One region of the Endozoicomonas sp. ALB091 genome, then DNA from elsewhere that is predicted to be linked to it. Evidence: predicted binding sites of a transcription regulator. Region 1 holds the regulator's gene; the other holds the start of a gene.
What was found. Region 1 encodes sigma-54, which starts transcription at its own class of promoters, with help from an activator protein. Its sites were predicted from a motif close to TGGCACNNNNNTTGCTNT; they were not measured.
Positions count from the first base shown of each region.

Region 1 (7,978 bases):
GGTGACCACGGCAACACTCAGGTTGATCACCATGGCGCAGGCGATCACCAGGGAAATAATCGGATCATCAAACCAGAACCAGGCGATGGTGGCCACCAGGGTTGCCCACAACAACCCGTTGAGAAAACCGGCAACCAGCTCCCGGCTTAACAGCCAGCGGAGGTTGGTCTTACTGATTTGCCCTAGCGCCATACCCCGGATCACCAGGGTCAGGGCCTGACTGCCGGCATTACCTCCCATGCCCGCAACAATCGGCATCAGCACCGCCAGGGCCACCACTTTATCAATTGTTTCCTGAAACAGACCAATGACCGAGGCGGCAATAAAGGCGGTAATCAGGTTGAAGCCCAGCCAGACCGCCCGGCGTCGTGCAGTTCGCAGTGCCGGGGCGAAGGTGTCTTCATCGTCATCCAGACCGGCCATACTCATCATGGAGTGTTCGGCCTCTTCCCGGATCACGTCCACTACATCATCGATGGTGATCCGCCCAAGCAGTTTGCCCTTGTCGTTCACCACCGGGGCGGAGAGCAGGTCCTGCCGTTCGAACAGCTGGGCTACCTGGGTATCCTGCATATCCGCAGGAATCGGGTCCAGGTCGGTTAACATCACTTGTCTGACGGTAGCGCCCGGTTCGGTTGTCAGGAGCAAGGTCAGGGGCAGGCGACCGATGTATTCATCCCGGCGATTGACCACCAACAGGCTGTCTGTGCCATCCGGAATGCCTTCATGACGGCGCAGGTAACGGAGCACAACATCAACGGTGTTATTGGGGCGCACCGTAATGGTGTCGGTGTTCATCAAGCCACCGGCGGAATCCTCCGGATAGGCCAGAACCGCCTCAACCCGCTGGCGGTCCTGACTGTTCATGGAATCCAGCACCTGTCGGGTGATGGTATCTGGCAGTTGCTGCAGCAGGTCGGCGATGTCATCAACATCCTGACCTTGAGTAATGGCTTTCAGTTCGGCAATGTTCATCTGGTCAAGGAAGAACTGGCGAACGTCTTCGCTCAGTTCCTGCAGCACGTCGCCTTCCTGTTCACGGTCAATCAACCGCCATAACAGGCTGCGTAACTTTGGTGGGGAGGACTCCAGCAAGTGCGCGGTATCAGCAGGGGGCAAGGTGTTCAACATGGTGCGCAATTCTGCAGAGACACCGTGCTCAAGAGCATCATTAAGTTTTTTCAGCTCGGCTTCACCGATGCTCAATTGCAGTTGCTGCGCCATTATTGTCTGCCTGAAATGATCTGCCTGAATGATCTGCATGAACAGTTTCTGCGCATCCGGTAAAGGCCGGATGGTCAGGGAAAATGAAAGATGGTCTCTATGGTAATTGCAGTGGCTACTCCCCGCAAAGGGGGAGTCTGTTATTCTTCTTCACCAAAGCGGTCATCAATCAGCTCGCACAGGGCAAGGCAGGCGGCCTCTTCATCATGGCCGTCACAAAGGAGCTCAAGCTCCGAACCCTGTCCTGCCGCCAGCATCATAACCGCCATGATACTCTTGCCATCCACCTTGCGCCCATTGAATCCGATTTCGATCTCACTGGCAAACGCCGATGACGTGGAAACAAACTTGGATGCCGCCCGGGCGTGCAAGCCCAGTTTGTTAATGATTTTTTTTCGATAGGTAATCATTATTCGTGAAGCTCTCTGTGTCTAACCTGAACCCGATCCAGTTTACTGGTAAACAGGGTGCCCAGTGTTTTACCAATATAGACTGAGCGGTGCTGCCCTCCAGTGCAACCGATGGCAATCGTCATATAACTGCGCTGGGCTGACTCAAAGCGCGGAAGCCATTTTTCGATAAAGGCACTGATATCCTCAACCATTTCGACCACCAGGGGATCATCCTTCAGAAAGTCGATAACCGGTTGGTCCAGACCTGTGTATGTTCTCAGGGATTCGTCCCAGAAAGGGTTGGGCAGGCAGCGCACATCAAAGATAAAGTCGGCGTCTGAAGGAATTCCGTTTTTAAAGCCAAACGATTGAAAAAGAACCGTCACACCGCTTTTGTGATCAGCGCAGAACTCCTGTTTGATCATGTCCCTCATCTGATGAACAGAGAGCGATGTGGTGTCGATTTTCAGGTCTGCCTCAATCAGCACCGGCGTAAGCAGCTTTTTTTCTAACGCGATGGCTTCTCTGAGCGATGTCTGGTCATTACTGAGCGGGTGCTTTCTGCGTGTGGCACTGTAACGGCTGACCAGCTTTTCGCTGTCGGTGTCCAGGTACAGTACCTGACAATGGATGCCTTTGTTCCGAAGGGACTTCAGCAGATCAGGAAAGTTATCCAGAGTTCCGGGCAGGTTTCTGACATCAATACTGACGGCCATCCTGGGGGGCGTTGAATGATGGCCTTTCAGGGTATCCGGTAATTGGTTCAGCATACTGGCCGGAAGATTGTCGACACAATAAAAACCCTCATCTTCAAGGGTGTGCAGAGCTGAACTTTTTCCAGAACCGGAGCGCCCGCTGATGATGATAAGTTTCATAGCTGTTCCTTTATGCTTCTGAGCGTGTAGGTATTGAAAGCTGACCCTTCTTCTATTAAAGCAACTTTTGATCAAGAAGCCTACCGGATACCGTTGACCTGAGGTGGAAAAAGCAAATCGATGGCCAGGGTATCCGGAGTTGCTGGCAATCCTGTTAATCAAAATGTGTTTAATGGCTGACAGCGTCTGGTTGCGGGATTCTATCAGGGTGCGGGATATGGGTCAGGCTATTGGTTTTTCCTGATTCTAATGAGTGCGGGAAACTCTGTTAGTGCTTCTGACAGTGCTGTCATTCATTTAATGGGAGAATAATCCTAGAGTTTAAATCACAAGTAAACCAGTGAGAGAGGTTAATTAAATAATCTCTCTTAATTATATGAAACAATCCTATCTTGTTAAAGGAGTAACATCATGGACGCACCACTGACTAAACCACAATTTCTCGCAATTACTTATCAACCATTAGTTGAAACTACTAAACGTCAATTAGTTGAAACGACTAAACATCCATTAGCTGAAAAAGCTTCTCAACCAGTTCCAGTTCCGGGTCCGCGTGAAAAAGATCAGGTACCTGATGATTTTGGCAGGTTCTATAACCGCATGGTAAGGCCACTGGAAAGAAAGTTTGAAGATGGTCAGCCAAAACCAATATTTGTTATTGGCGGTCGGGATAAAGCCGAAGATAAACTGGCCAAAAGCCACATGGCCTACCTTCAGCGCAAGGCTGATGCTATGCAGAATATCAAACCGGTTATTGATTCTGTTGTCCAGACAGAACAGGAAAGCCCCATAGAAAGCGACACCAGTCCCAAGGTGGAGGTCATGCAGGACGAACCGGCTTTGGAACCTGTTCCTCAGACAAATTCGGAAAGCTCTGAAGACAGCTCCTGTGGCTTCTTCAAAAAGCTGAAGCACTGGGCAATTAAAGTTGTCAAAGTTGTTTACAAATATACCGGTCTGAAATTTATTGTTGAGGCAATCAAAGGTAAGGATAAATCTGAACCTGTCGCTGATACCGTCAATACCCAGGATGAAGCTGTCGCTGATACCGTCATAAGCCAGGATGAAGCTGCAGTGGTGGCTGATGTTGTCAAAAGCAAGCGTAAACCTACACCTGTTGCTGATTGTGTCAAAAGAGTGCTTGAAGCTAAAATTGCTACAGTTGATGTGATGAAAGCCAGAGGGCTGGCCCTTCAGCCTGACAGGGCTAAAATGCTTCATGATCTTAAGATTGTACAACGCTTACGAGGTGTTGTTGCACCGATTACACCACGTACCGCAGAGAGTTCGCCTTGCTCCGGGCAGGATAGTTACGATCTTTCCGGGCTTCACCGTGCGAGTACTGTCTTCGCTGAAAAAAGAGATAAAAAAGCCTTGGAGAACATTGCTGAAATTGAAAAGAAACGAGCTGAGGTTGAAGCCAACAAAGCAAAAGAAAATTTTGCCAAGGAAAAAAAGGCTTCATATAGAAATAAATTAATAAATCCTGGGTTAAAGTATGGCAAAGATTGGGTGGCCTACAACTTTTCACGAAAGCAAGAGTCTACTGAAGTGCAGAAGGCCAAAGAGGCCAGGGACATCAAAATGGCCGAGGATCATAAGCGACAGGATTCTCAAAGCCCTGTGTCTGAAACCCCGATTGTTCCATCAACTGTTTCGCCAGTCACTAAAGAAGATCCAAAGGCCGACAGGTATGCAGCAATTCGTGAGCTTGATGAGCAACTTAAGGTTCAACGGTAATTGGCTAAAACCCTGTAAGCCGCAATGCATTTTGTCCGGGACTCAAAGAAGTGTGTTAACAACAAAAGATAAGAGCATTGTGATCAGTTGAACCTTTCAGGCCATCATTACCTATGATGGCCTTTTTTGTCACGTTATTCACTGTTCACTCATAGTACGATAGAGCATTGTCGTATTGGTAGCCGAACGTATTTTCTGAAGGGTCAGGGCAGAATGAAATCGCCCGGCCAGCGTCCTTAAAATTTCAAGATGTTCCTGGTTTTCGCCTTCTGGCACGATCAGCGCGAATACCAGATCAACGGGCTCACGGTCCACCGCATCAAAATCAACCGGTTCCGCCAGTCGTATAAAAAGACCGATAGGCTCCGGGCAGGCTTTGCAACGACAGTGGGGAATAGCCACGCCATCACCCAGTCCGGTGGTGCCAAGACGCTCCCGGGCAACCAGCGCTTCAAACAGTTCTTTGGCATTGATTTCGGGGGCATCGCTGCTGATGCGTTCAGCGATAAATTCCAGGATTTTCTTTTTGCTGGCCCCGTGCACCCCGTCAAGGGTGCGCTCGGGGGTTAGGATGCGGTGAATAATCATGCTGAATAAGAATGGCAACCTGATAAATCAAAGGGCATGGCCACTGGCACCCTGTTGCCTGTCCAGGGCTTTCTCTTTTCGTTTAACCAGCTGCCGATCCAACTTGTCCGAGAGCAGGTCAATGGCTGCGTACATGTCTTCGTGCTCGGCGGTGGCATTAATCTCGGCCCCGCGGGTATGCAAAACGGCTTCTGCTTTCTGCACCAGCTTTTCGACGCTCAGGGTCACCTGTACATTGGTGATATGGTCAAAATGTGAACCAAGACGCTCCAGTCTTTTGATCACATAGTCGTGCAGAGCTTCTGTTACCTCGACATGATGCCCACTGATGTTGACTTGCATGTAACGCTCTCCTGAATCCCATTATCCAGATAATCACCAGTCCGCGGGATTTTTCGTACTGGCTGAGTTCGATTCTATCACTGTCGGTGCAGCTTGGAATGCCCTGAGACAAAAAAAACTGCTTTTTGAACGGTGTATCAACGGAGCTTGTGTAAAAAATTCCGGAACACTGTTTCAATGTGATTGATGGGCGTCCCTTATCAATACCTATCAATGACATCCAAACTCCATTCGTCCTGAGCGGAGTCGAAGGGCGTAAGCACCATGCCCTGAATAAAGACTGTGCCAATCACCTTCCGTCCGTGCATCCAAGCGGAGCCGAAGGACGCTCAGGGTAAACGGAGATTGCACACATCAAACTCCTCAAAATGATGTACTAAGGCACTAACTGCTTACGCTCATTGGATGGCGGAATATTCATGGACTCACGGTATTTGGCAATGGTGCGCCTTGCTACCTTGATGCCCTGATCCCCCAGAATCGCTGCAATTTTATTGTCACTGAGGGGCTTGCGCGGTGTCTCTTCAGCAATAAGTTTGCGGATATGGGCCCGAATGGCCGTGGAGGAACACTCCCCCCCTTCCGTGGTGCTGACATGGCTGGAAAAAAAGTACTTCAGCTCGTAAACACCCCGGGGAGTATGCATGTACTTCTGAGTAGTGACCCGGGATATCGTCGACTCATGCATCCCCACCGCCTCGGCAATATCCGCCAGCACCAGGGGTTTCATGGCTTCATCCCCTTTTTCCAGGAACTCCTGCTGATAGGTAATAATCTGGCTCGCCACTTTCATCAATGTTTCATTGCGACTTTGCAGGTTTTTCAAAAACCAGCGGGCTTCTTGCAGATGGTTCTTCATGAACACATTGTCGCGGCTGTTATTGGCTCTCTGAACCATGGACGCATAATTATTATTAATACGCAGTTTGGGCAGGGCGTCGGAATTCAGTTCCACCGTCCAGCGTTCCCTGATTTTCCGGACGGATATATCCGGAACCACATATTCGGCTTCTGTCTGATCAATGGTGCTGCCGGGTTTTGGGTGGAAGCTCTGAATCAGGCTGAGGGCTTCTCGCAGCTGGTCTTCTTTCAGTTTGGCATGACGCATGATGCTGGCATAATCACGGGTGCCAAGGGACTCAAGGTAACGGGTGAGCAGTTTTTCTGCATTGTTGAAATGGGGTGTTGAGGGCGGCAGCTGACGAAGTTGAACCAACAGGCACTCTCTAAGGTCAACACTGCCACAACCCACCGGATCGAATTGTTGCACCCGGTGTTGCAGCACATGGATCTCTTCAATCTCCAGATCGTCCAGTTGGGATTGAAGAGAGACAAACAGGTCATCCAGCGTGCAGGTTAAATACCCATCCGGATTAACCGCCTCGATGATCGCCAGACCAATCAGCCGGTCCCGGTCGCTCATGGGCACCATATCCAGTTGCCATTCCAGGTGATCCTGAAGTGACTCCACAGCGGAGGATTTTGCCAGGGGGTCATAATCATCGTCACCGCTGCTGGCCGGCAGGCTGGAATACACGTCGTCCCAGGCGGAGTCCACGGGCAGTTCATTGGGAATGCTGTCTGACCATTCCGCCATCTCCTGAGGCTCAGGTTCTGAGGCTTTTTCGCTCAGATCAACGAGCTCTTCCCGTCCTTCAGTGCTGCTGGCGGTGTCCTCTGTCTGGCTATCGTCGGACTCCAGCATGGGGTTGGACTCCAGGGCCTCCTGAATCTCCTGCTGAAGATCCAGGGTCGATAGCTGTAGCAGCCGGATGGCCTGTTGCAGCTGCGGCGTCATGGTCAACTGCTGGCCCATCTTGAGCTGTAAGGAAGGCTTCATAGGCAACCGTATACCTTTACTTCGTTGTCCGTGGAGGCTGCAGAGGCTTACTCTCCATGTGCGGCTGATTATAAACCCATAGACGTTTCTGAAACCATAGCTTTAGCAAAAAATGTGCAAAGATTGAATACGATGAAATTACGTGTGTTTTTGTGTGGCTTATAAGCGCTTTCCGCCTTTAAAGTTCGGTCATAACGACTGTCAGAATGGTTAAAAAAAACTACCCGATCATTATTTGACATTGGTCATTTACAACCAAAAGTTCAAGAAATAACCTGCGCGAAATTTAGCCATTTTCAGGATTCCCCTGTGGATATACTCATCGTCATACCCGTAGTTGCACTGGTTATATACGCCATCGTGAAGAACTACAGTGCATCAGCCTCGCTGGCTATTGCCGGTATTGTCCTGCTAAGTGCCGCCGCGTTGATGGGGATAAAAGACATTCTGCCAGCGGCCAAGGCCACCGGTTTTATCCCCTTTGACCTGTTTCAACTGATGAACACGGTATTCAGCTTCCGCATGGCCAGCCTGGGTCTGACCATCATGGCCTGTGGTGGTTTTGCCAGCTACATGTCCCATATCGGTGCCTCAGAAGCGCTGGTTCGACTGGCCGTTAAGCCCATCAGCCGTTTTCGCTCACCTTATATGGTACTGGCACTGTGTTATCTGCTCAGTGTTGTGCTGCAAATGTTCGTCACCTCGGCAACGGGTCTCGGTTTGCTGTTGATGGTGACGCTGTATCCGGTGCTGAGAAATATCGGTTTAAGCCCGGCTTCAGCGGTTGCCGTGATCGCTTCTCCGGCGGCGTTTGAAATCGGTGTCACCCAGGTGAATGCCAACTTTGCCGCCAGCCAGTCCGGACTGGAAATTACCGAATACTTCCTGGATTATCAGGCCTGGATCACCGTCCCCATGGCGCTGGTGGCGGCGGCCCTGCACTTTGTCTGGCAGCGTCGGTGTGACCTGAAAGATGG
Region 1 covers NZ_JBLYNQ010000008.1:655,332-663,309, forward strand. The annotation lists gene mgtE (magnesium transporter) at 1-1,224, opposite strand, end outside; gene ACO6UX_RS19185 (HPr family phosphocarrier protein) at 1,365-1,634, opposite strand; gene rapZ (RNase adapter RapZ) at 1,634-2,491, opposite strand; gene ACO6UX_RS19195 (hypothetical protein) at 2,903-4,231, shown strand; gene ACO6UX_RS19200 (PTS sugar transporter subunit IIA) at 4,370-4,819, opposite strand; gene hpf (ribosome hibernation-promoting factor, HPF/YfiA family) at 4,847-5,161, opposite strand; gene ACO6UX_RS19210 (RNA polymerase factor sigma-54) at 5,538-7,001, opposite strand; gene dcuC (C4-dicarboxylate transporter DcuC) at 7,311-7,978, shown strand, end outside.

Region 2 (7,978 bases), on a different contig from region 1:
TGCTCTGCCTGGCCGGAACATTTCACCGGAGGATGTGCAGGATGCGGATGCTTTGCTGGTTCGGTCCGTGACTAAAGTGAGTCGGCAGCTGGTGGAAAACAGTTCACTGAAGTTCGTCGGTACTGCCACCGCAGGTTTTGATCATATCGACCGGGAGTATCTGGCCAGCCGGGGAATTGCTTTCAGTCATGCGCCGGGTTGCAATGCCACGGCAGTGGTTGAATACGTTCTGGCGGCTTTGGATATTCTGGCAGAACGAGACGGTTTTGAACTGCGTGATCGAACAGTCGGCATTATCGGCAAGGGGCAGGTGGGTGGTCGTCTGTATCAGATGATGGAGCGGCTTGGGGTAGAAGTGTGTGCCTGCGACCCCTGGCTGGCATTGGCAGAAGGCAACAGTGGTCGCTATGTCAGTGTTGATCAACTGATTGCATGTTCGGATGTCATTTGTCTGCATACCCCGCTGATAATGGATGGCCCATATCCAACCCACTATCTGATCGGTGAGCAGCAACTCAAGGCAATGAAGCAGGGAACGGTGTTAATTAATGCAGGGCGGGGGCCTGTGATTGATAATGCCGCTTTAAAGCAGTGTCTGGGCGAGCGTGACGATCTGACCGTTGTGCTGGATGTCTGGGAGTATGAACCCGATGCTGACCCGGAATTGATGACTCGGGTCGATATTGCGACCCCCCATATTGCCGGATACAGCCTGGACGGAAAGATTCGCGGTACGGAAATGATTTACAAGGCACTGTGCCGGCACTTTGGGCTTCCTGCCAGGGTGCGTCTGCCTGCGATTACGCCATTGCCGGTACTGAAACAGATGAAGTTCAGTGAGGGAATGACCTTTTCAACCACCTGTTCCAGGGCGATCCGTTCTGTTTACGACATTCGTCGTGATGATGCCACGATGCGCAAGGGGCTGATAAGGGCTGAAGAATCTCAACGCAAGCTGACGTTTGATTTGCTGCGTAAGGATTACCCGGAACGTCGGGAGTTCAGTACACTGCGAGTGGAGTTGAAAGACTGTGCACCGGAATTAGTGCATATCTTTCAGGCATTGCAGTTCAGGATTGGTGATGAACTCTGAATGGAGTTCATTCTACTCTCCTAGGAGGCTGACCGAGAATAGCGCCCGTAGCGAGGATGGCAGAAAATTGAGGATAAAAAGTCGGAAATTTTTAGTAAATAGTGGTTCTATTTGCTAAAAAATTCCGACTTTTTAGACCAATTTGCTGCCACCGCAGTAGGGCAGTCTATTCTCGGTCAGCCTCCTAGATATTCAGAAAGTCCTGCCAGCAAACCAGGAGAGTTTTAAAGTCATCCAGGCCACAGTGGCTGATGGATTCATGGTCGTAATAGTCCAGGTCTTCCATCTCTTCACAGTCCATTTCGGTATCCAGCAGGGCGGCCCGAACTTCGGCGTGATCCCGGGTCAGATGAAGGCGATAATCTGTGCCATCATCAAAATATTCCCAGCGCTGTCCTTTCTCCAGACTTTCAACCACCAGTAACAGGTGCTCCAGTTGTTGCCTGTTACTGCCCAGCTCTTCGGTCAGCCAGATGCCCATGGTTTCATGGTCCATGGAGAACTGAGCTTCCGGACGACCGGAAAAGTTGCGCTGGAAATGATAGTCCATAGTGGTGTGATATCAGAGAAACCAATAAAAGCGGGAAAGCTATTTTAGAAGGCTGCGCAGGTTTGCCAATAAGTAGTTCAATCAAAATTAATCAATAATCAGGTTTCATCGACCTGAATTCTCTGAAACTTTAAAAGCCTCCTATGCGCCAGGTCAACTGGCAAGCGGGTGTGAGTACTGAAGCGTTCTTTTGCAGTGATGCCTCAAAGCAGTGTGATGCACCAGAATTATTCCCTGAATGTCGTTCACTTACATTTTTGGTCTTATTTTGGTGCATGGATTATCGATGGCCGGAAACCTGAAGGCATTTTGCCACCGGCAACAAGCTGCCGCTCCGGCAAATCCTGTTGTGACAGCGCTTTGCGTGTTTTGGCATATCCCCTGCATGTGGGGAGGAAGAATTTGGTTTATTAAAAGGGGAATTAGCCGAAATGAGCGGGAAACAAACCCTGGTAGTGGTCGGTAATGGCATGGTCGGTCACAGCTTTATGGAAAAACTGGTGGCTGCTGGTGGATTAGAGCAATACCAGGTGGTTGTTTTTGGTGAAGAGCCCCGCCCTGCATACGACCGTGTTCATCTGTCCGAATTTTTCAGTGGTCGCAGTGCAGAAGATCTGTCCATGGTGCCTGACGGTTTTTATCAGAAACACGGCATTGACTTGATTCTGGATGAAGCAGTTATTGCCATTAACCGTGATACCCGGGAATTAACCACCAATAAAGAGAGACGTATTCATTACCACAAACTGGTGCTGGCTACCGGTTCTTATCCTTTTGTGCCGCCGGTACCGGGACATGAGCGGGACAACTGTTTTGTCTATCGCACCATTGAGGATTTGCAGGCCATTGCCAAAGCGGCTGGCAGCAGCAAGGTTGGCACCGTGGTTGGTGGCGGGCTGTTGGGGCTGGAAGCCGCCAAAGCGTTAAAGGATCTTGGCCTTGAAACCCATGTTGTTGAGTTTGCGCCCCGCTTGATGGCGGTCCAGGTGGATGATGGCGGCGGTGCCATGCTGCGACAGAAAATTGAAGCGTTGGGTGTGCAAATCCATACCGGCAAGAATACACGGCTGATTACCGATGGTGAGGGGACTGTCCATCAAATGCAGTTTGCTGATGGTGAGGTTTTAAACACCGATATTGTGCTGTTCTCGGCGGGTATTCGCCCTCGGGATGAACTGGCAAAACAGGCCGGGCTGGTGAGGGGTGAACGAGGGGGGATCGTTATCAATAACGACTGTCTGACCTCGGATGAATCGATTTACGCCATCGGTGAGTGTGCATTGTGGGATAACCGGATATTTGGCCTGGTCGCTCCCGGTTACCAAATGGCCCAGGTGGCGGTTGATCATATAACCGGTAAAGACAGCAGCCAGTTTACCGGCGCAGATATGAGTACCAAGCTCAAATTGATGGGGGTGGATGTTGCCAGTATTGGTGATGCCCATGGCAATACGAAAGGCTCCCTCAGCTATCAGTTTATCGATGAGGAAAAACAGGTTTATAAAAAACTGGTGGTTTCCAAAACCAAAAAGCGGGTATTGGGCGCGGTGCTGGTGGGTGATGCAGACGACTATGGCACGTTACTGCAAATGATGTTGAATGGCATTGTGCCACCGGCCAATCCGGCTGAGTTGATTTTACCTCAAAGCGATGGCAGTGCCAGTGCCGGACTGGGTGTTGCGGCACTGCCGGAGACTGCCCAGATCTGTTCTTGCTTTAATGTCAGTAAGGGGGATCTGGTCGATGCAGTGGCCGCAGGTTGCCAGGATATTGCTGCACTCAAAGGGGCAACCAATGCTGGAACCGGCTGCGGTGGTTGTGCCCAGCTGGTAAAACAGGTGCTTGACCATGAACTGACGCAACTGGGAGTCGAAGTCAAAAAAGACATCTGTGAACACTTTCCCCATTCACGACAGGAGTTGTATCACCTGGTCAGGGTGGGTGAGTTGACAACGTTCTCTCAGGTGATCGAAAAGCATGGTCGCGGGATGGGCTGTGATATCTGCAAACCAACCATTGGTTCTATTCTGGCTTCCTGCTGGAACGATTACATTCTGAAGAGTGACCATGCCCCGCTGCAGGACACCAACGATTATTTTCTGGGGAATATCCAGAAAGACGGCACTTACTCCATTGTTCCACGGGTTCCCGGTGGTGAAATTACCCCTCAGAAGCTGATTGTTATTGGCGAGGTGGCCAGAGACTTTAACCTTTACACCAAAATCACCGGCGGGCAGAGAATTGATCTGTTTGGTGCCCGGGTGAATGAGTTGCCCGCTATCTGGCAGCGGTTGGTGGACGCCGGGTTTGAAACCGGACATGCCTATGGAAAATCCCTGAGAACAGTTAAATCCTGTGTCGGCAGTACCTGGTGTCGTTATGGTGTTCTGGACAGTACCAGTATGGCCATTGCCATTGAGCACCGTTATCGCGGGGTGCGTTCACCCCATAAAATCAAAATGGCTGTTTCGGGATGCACCCGGGAATGCGCTGAAGCCCAGAGTAAGGATGTTGGCGTTATTGCCACCGAGAAAGGCTGGAATCTTTATGTTGGTGGTAATGGCGGTATGAAACCCAGGCATGCTGACTTGTTTGCCACCGAACTCGATGATGAAACCCTGGTGAAATATATTGACCGTTTCATGATGTTTTATATTCGCACCGCTGACCGGCTCCAGAGAACCTCGGTCTGGCTGGATAATCTGGAAGGTGGTCTGGATTATCTCAAGTCAGTGATTATAGACGACAGCCTTGGCATTAATCAGGCGCTGGAAGATGAAATGACCCATCTGGTGGGCACCTATCAGTGTGAGTGGAAAACGACACTGGAGAGTCCTGAAAAACTCAAGCGTTTCAGCCATTTTATTAACAGTGACCAGCCGGACAGCCATGTTGTTTTTGTCGATGAAAGGCATCAGATACGACCAGCAACAAAGCAGGAAAAAATACAGCTGAAGGAGGTTATCTAATGAGCCAGTGGACGACAATCTGCCAGGATGAACAACTTTCTGCAAACCTGGGCATCTGCGCCCTGGTGGGTGCTTATCAGGTGGCGGTATTCCGGGTAAAGGATCAGGTGTTTGCCCTGGATAACTTTGATCCATTCAGTGGTGTCAATGTGATCTCCCGGGGCATTGTGGGGGATCTGCAGGGGCATCTTGTTGTGGCGTCGCCTATTTACAAACAGCACTTTGATTTAACCACCGGACAATGTCTGGAAGATGACACCGTCAGCCTCAATGTATTCCCGGTGCGAGTCCATGAAGGTGCCATACAGGTGCAGCCTGCACCGCTGGTAAGACCAGTTGCTGAGCAGGTTGCCTGATGTGCCATTATCAACAGCCGGATGGTCGGCAAAAACTGGTGATTATTGGCAATGGTATGGGCTCGGTCCGCTTTCTTGAACATCTATTTAACGGTGGTCAGTGCCCTTTTCATGTGACCGTACTCTCGGAAGAGGGCTGCCCGGGGTATAACCGGATTCAGCTGTCCAAATTGTTGGCGGGCAGTGTCGATCTGGATGGGATTCAGCTGAAAAGTGCCGCCTGGTATCAGCAGCAGGGTATCGAGCTACTGATGGGCGAGAACTACAAAGCGATCCGGATTGATCGCTCATTAAAGCGGGTGGTCACCCACGGTGGTGATACGTTTGACTATGACCGTCTTGTTCTTGCCACTGGCTCTTTGCCCAATCAGATTCCGGTGCCCGGGGCGGACCTTCAGGGCGTTCTGGCCTTTCGCAGTCTGGCCGATGTCAACCTGATGCTGGAAGCAGGTCAGGGGCAGGCCGTGGTGATTGGCGGTGGTTTGCTGGGGCTGGAGTGTGGTAGTGGTCTGGCCAAACGGGGTATGTCAGTGACCATCGTCGATAATATGCCCATTCCCATGGCCCGTCAGCTGGATCAACATGTCGGTGGGCTATTGCGAAAGGAACTTGAGGGCAGAGGCATTGCTTTTCGCAGCAGTGCTACGCTGCAATCCTATCAGGGCGTTGATGGTCGGGTTTGTGGTGTGCAGATTGATGGGGAATATCTGCCCGCATCGCTGGTGGTGGTGACTGCCGGTGTCCGGCCTAACATACAACTGATGCAGGAGGCGGGCCTGACATGCGACCGTGGGGTTCTGGTCAATGAGCGGCTACAGACGTCTGATCCTGATATCTTTACTGTGGGTGAATGCGCGCAGATGCAACTGACTGGCGGGCAGGAAGCGCAGTCATTGTTGTTTGGTCTGGTTGCTCCGGTGTATCGGCATGCGGAAATTGTTGCTGCATCGCTGCTGGGGGACCATGATCAAACGTTTACGCCGGTCCCCATTCCCACCAATTTGAAAGTTGATGGTATCAACCTGTTTTCCAGTGGTGAGCTCATTCCGTCTGACTCGGATCAAGTGATGACACTGGATGCCTCAGACGCTGGAATCTATCGCAAACTGGTACTTCAGAATAATCGCATCAAAGGTGTGCTCCTGTATGGTGATGTAACTGATGGCCTTTGGTACCAGGAGTTGATGGAGTCAGGCACTGACATCTCATCCATCCGGCAACAACTTATTTTCGGGCAGCGTTTTCTGGCTGCATGACGGTTCTGATTCAGGCAAACATCATGGCAGTAAATCAATTGGCAAAGGCTATCAATACAACATGTGCCTACTGTGGTGTGGGTTGCGGTATTTCCGCCAGGGTGGTTGATCCTGAGCTGCACCTGGTGGAGATTAGCGGGCGGGAAGATCATCCAGCCAATTATGGTCGGCTCTGTTCCAAAGGCAGCGCCCTGGGGGAAACGGTATCACTGGACGGGCGCCTTCTTTACCCAAAAGTTCATGGTCGTCAGGTAGTCTGGTCTGAAGCCCTGGATCAAGTGGCCTCACGGCTACAGGAAACCATTGAACAGTATGGGCCGGACTCTGTGGCCATTTATGGGTCGGGTCAGCTGCTGACAGAAGACTACTATGTCGCCAATAAACTGATGAAAGGGTTTATCGGCAGTGCCAATATGGATACCAACTCACGGCTCTGCATGGCTTCCACCGTGGCTGGCCAGAAGCGTGCATTTGGTTCGGATACCGTACCGAATACTTATCAGGATCTGGAGCTGGCTAATCTGCTGGTGCTGGTGGGCTCCAATACGGCCTGGTGTCACCCGGTGTTATTTCAGCGTATCCGGGCGATGAAAGAACAGCGGCCGGATATGAAAGTGGTGGTGATTGACCCGAGACGCACAGAAACCTGTGATCTTGCTGATCTGCATCTGGTGATAAAACCGGGGGCGGATGTATTGCTGTTTAATGGTCTGCTTGTCTGGCTTGCCGATCAGGGTGCTTTGGATCAGGACTATATTGAACAACACTGTCAGGGCTTCGATCAGGCACTGGAAGCGGCCAGGGCCAGTGTTGGTGATATACAACAGCTGGCGTATGCCTGTGGTGTAGAGCAAAACGAACTTATCCAGTTTTATCACTGGTTTTGTACCACCGATAAAACCGTGACGGCCTGGTCGCAAGGGGTGAACCAGTCAGCAGCCGGGACGGATAAAGTGAATGCCATGATCAACTGTCATCTGGCTACCGGTCGTATCGGTCGTCCCGGCAGTGGTCCATTGTCACTCACCGGGCAGCCCAATGCCATGGGTGGCAGGGAAGTGGGTGGGCTGGCCAATCAGTTGGCTGCACACATGGAGTTTACGCCTGATGATATCGCCAGGGTCGGGCGTTTCTGGCAGGCAGCCAATATGGCGCAGTCTCCGGGAAAGACGGCGGTTGACCTGTTCAAGTCAATGGATCGGGGCGAAATACGTTTTGTCTGGATTATGGGGACTAACCCGGTTGTCAGTTTGCCGGACAGTCACCGGGTGATAAAGGCTCTGAAAAAGTGTACGACAGTGGTCGTTTCAGACTGCATCGAACACACGGATACGGCTGAATTTGCCGATATTTTATTGCCAGCAGCACCCTGGAGTGAAAAGGATGGCACGGTAACCAACTCTGAGCGGCGAATTTCCAGACAGCGTGCGTTATTTCCCACGGCCGGAGAAGCCAGGCCGGACTGGTGGATGATCAGTGAAGTGGCAGGCCGTCTGGGGTTTGCCGAGGCGTTTAACTATTCCGGCAGTGCTGATATTTTCCGTGAGCATGCGGCACTGTCAGGTTATGAAAATAACCGGGAAGGAAAAGTCCGGGATTTTACGATTGCTCCCCTGGCCGATATCACTGACTCAGAATATGACGGTTTGGAACCGTTTCAATGGCCATTATCAGCGGTTCAGGGTGATGGTTCCGGGGCGCTGTCTGACACGCAGCCGGTAATATCAACAACAGCAAGCAAGGCACGATTTTTT
Region 2 covers NZ_JBLYNQ010000003.1:850,584-858,561, reverse strand. The annotation lists gene pdxB (4-phosphoerythronate dehydrogenase PdxB) at 1-1,093, shown strand, start outside; gene ACO6UX_RS06665 (YacL family protein) at 1,278-1,643, opposite strand; gene nirB (nitrite reductase large subunit NirB) at 2,075-4,612, shown strand; gene nirD (nitrite reductase small subunit NirD) at 4,612-4,968, shown strand; gene ACO6UX_RS06650 (NAD(P)/FAD-dependent oxidoreductase) at 4,968-6,224, shown strand; gene ACO6UX_RS06645 (molybdopterin-dependent oxidoreductase) at 6,248-7,978, shown strand, end outside.
Region 2: a site for sigma-54 is predicted at 2,014-2,031, ahead of nirB (nitrite reductase large subunit NirB). Genes of this name have one in related genera too.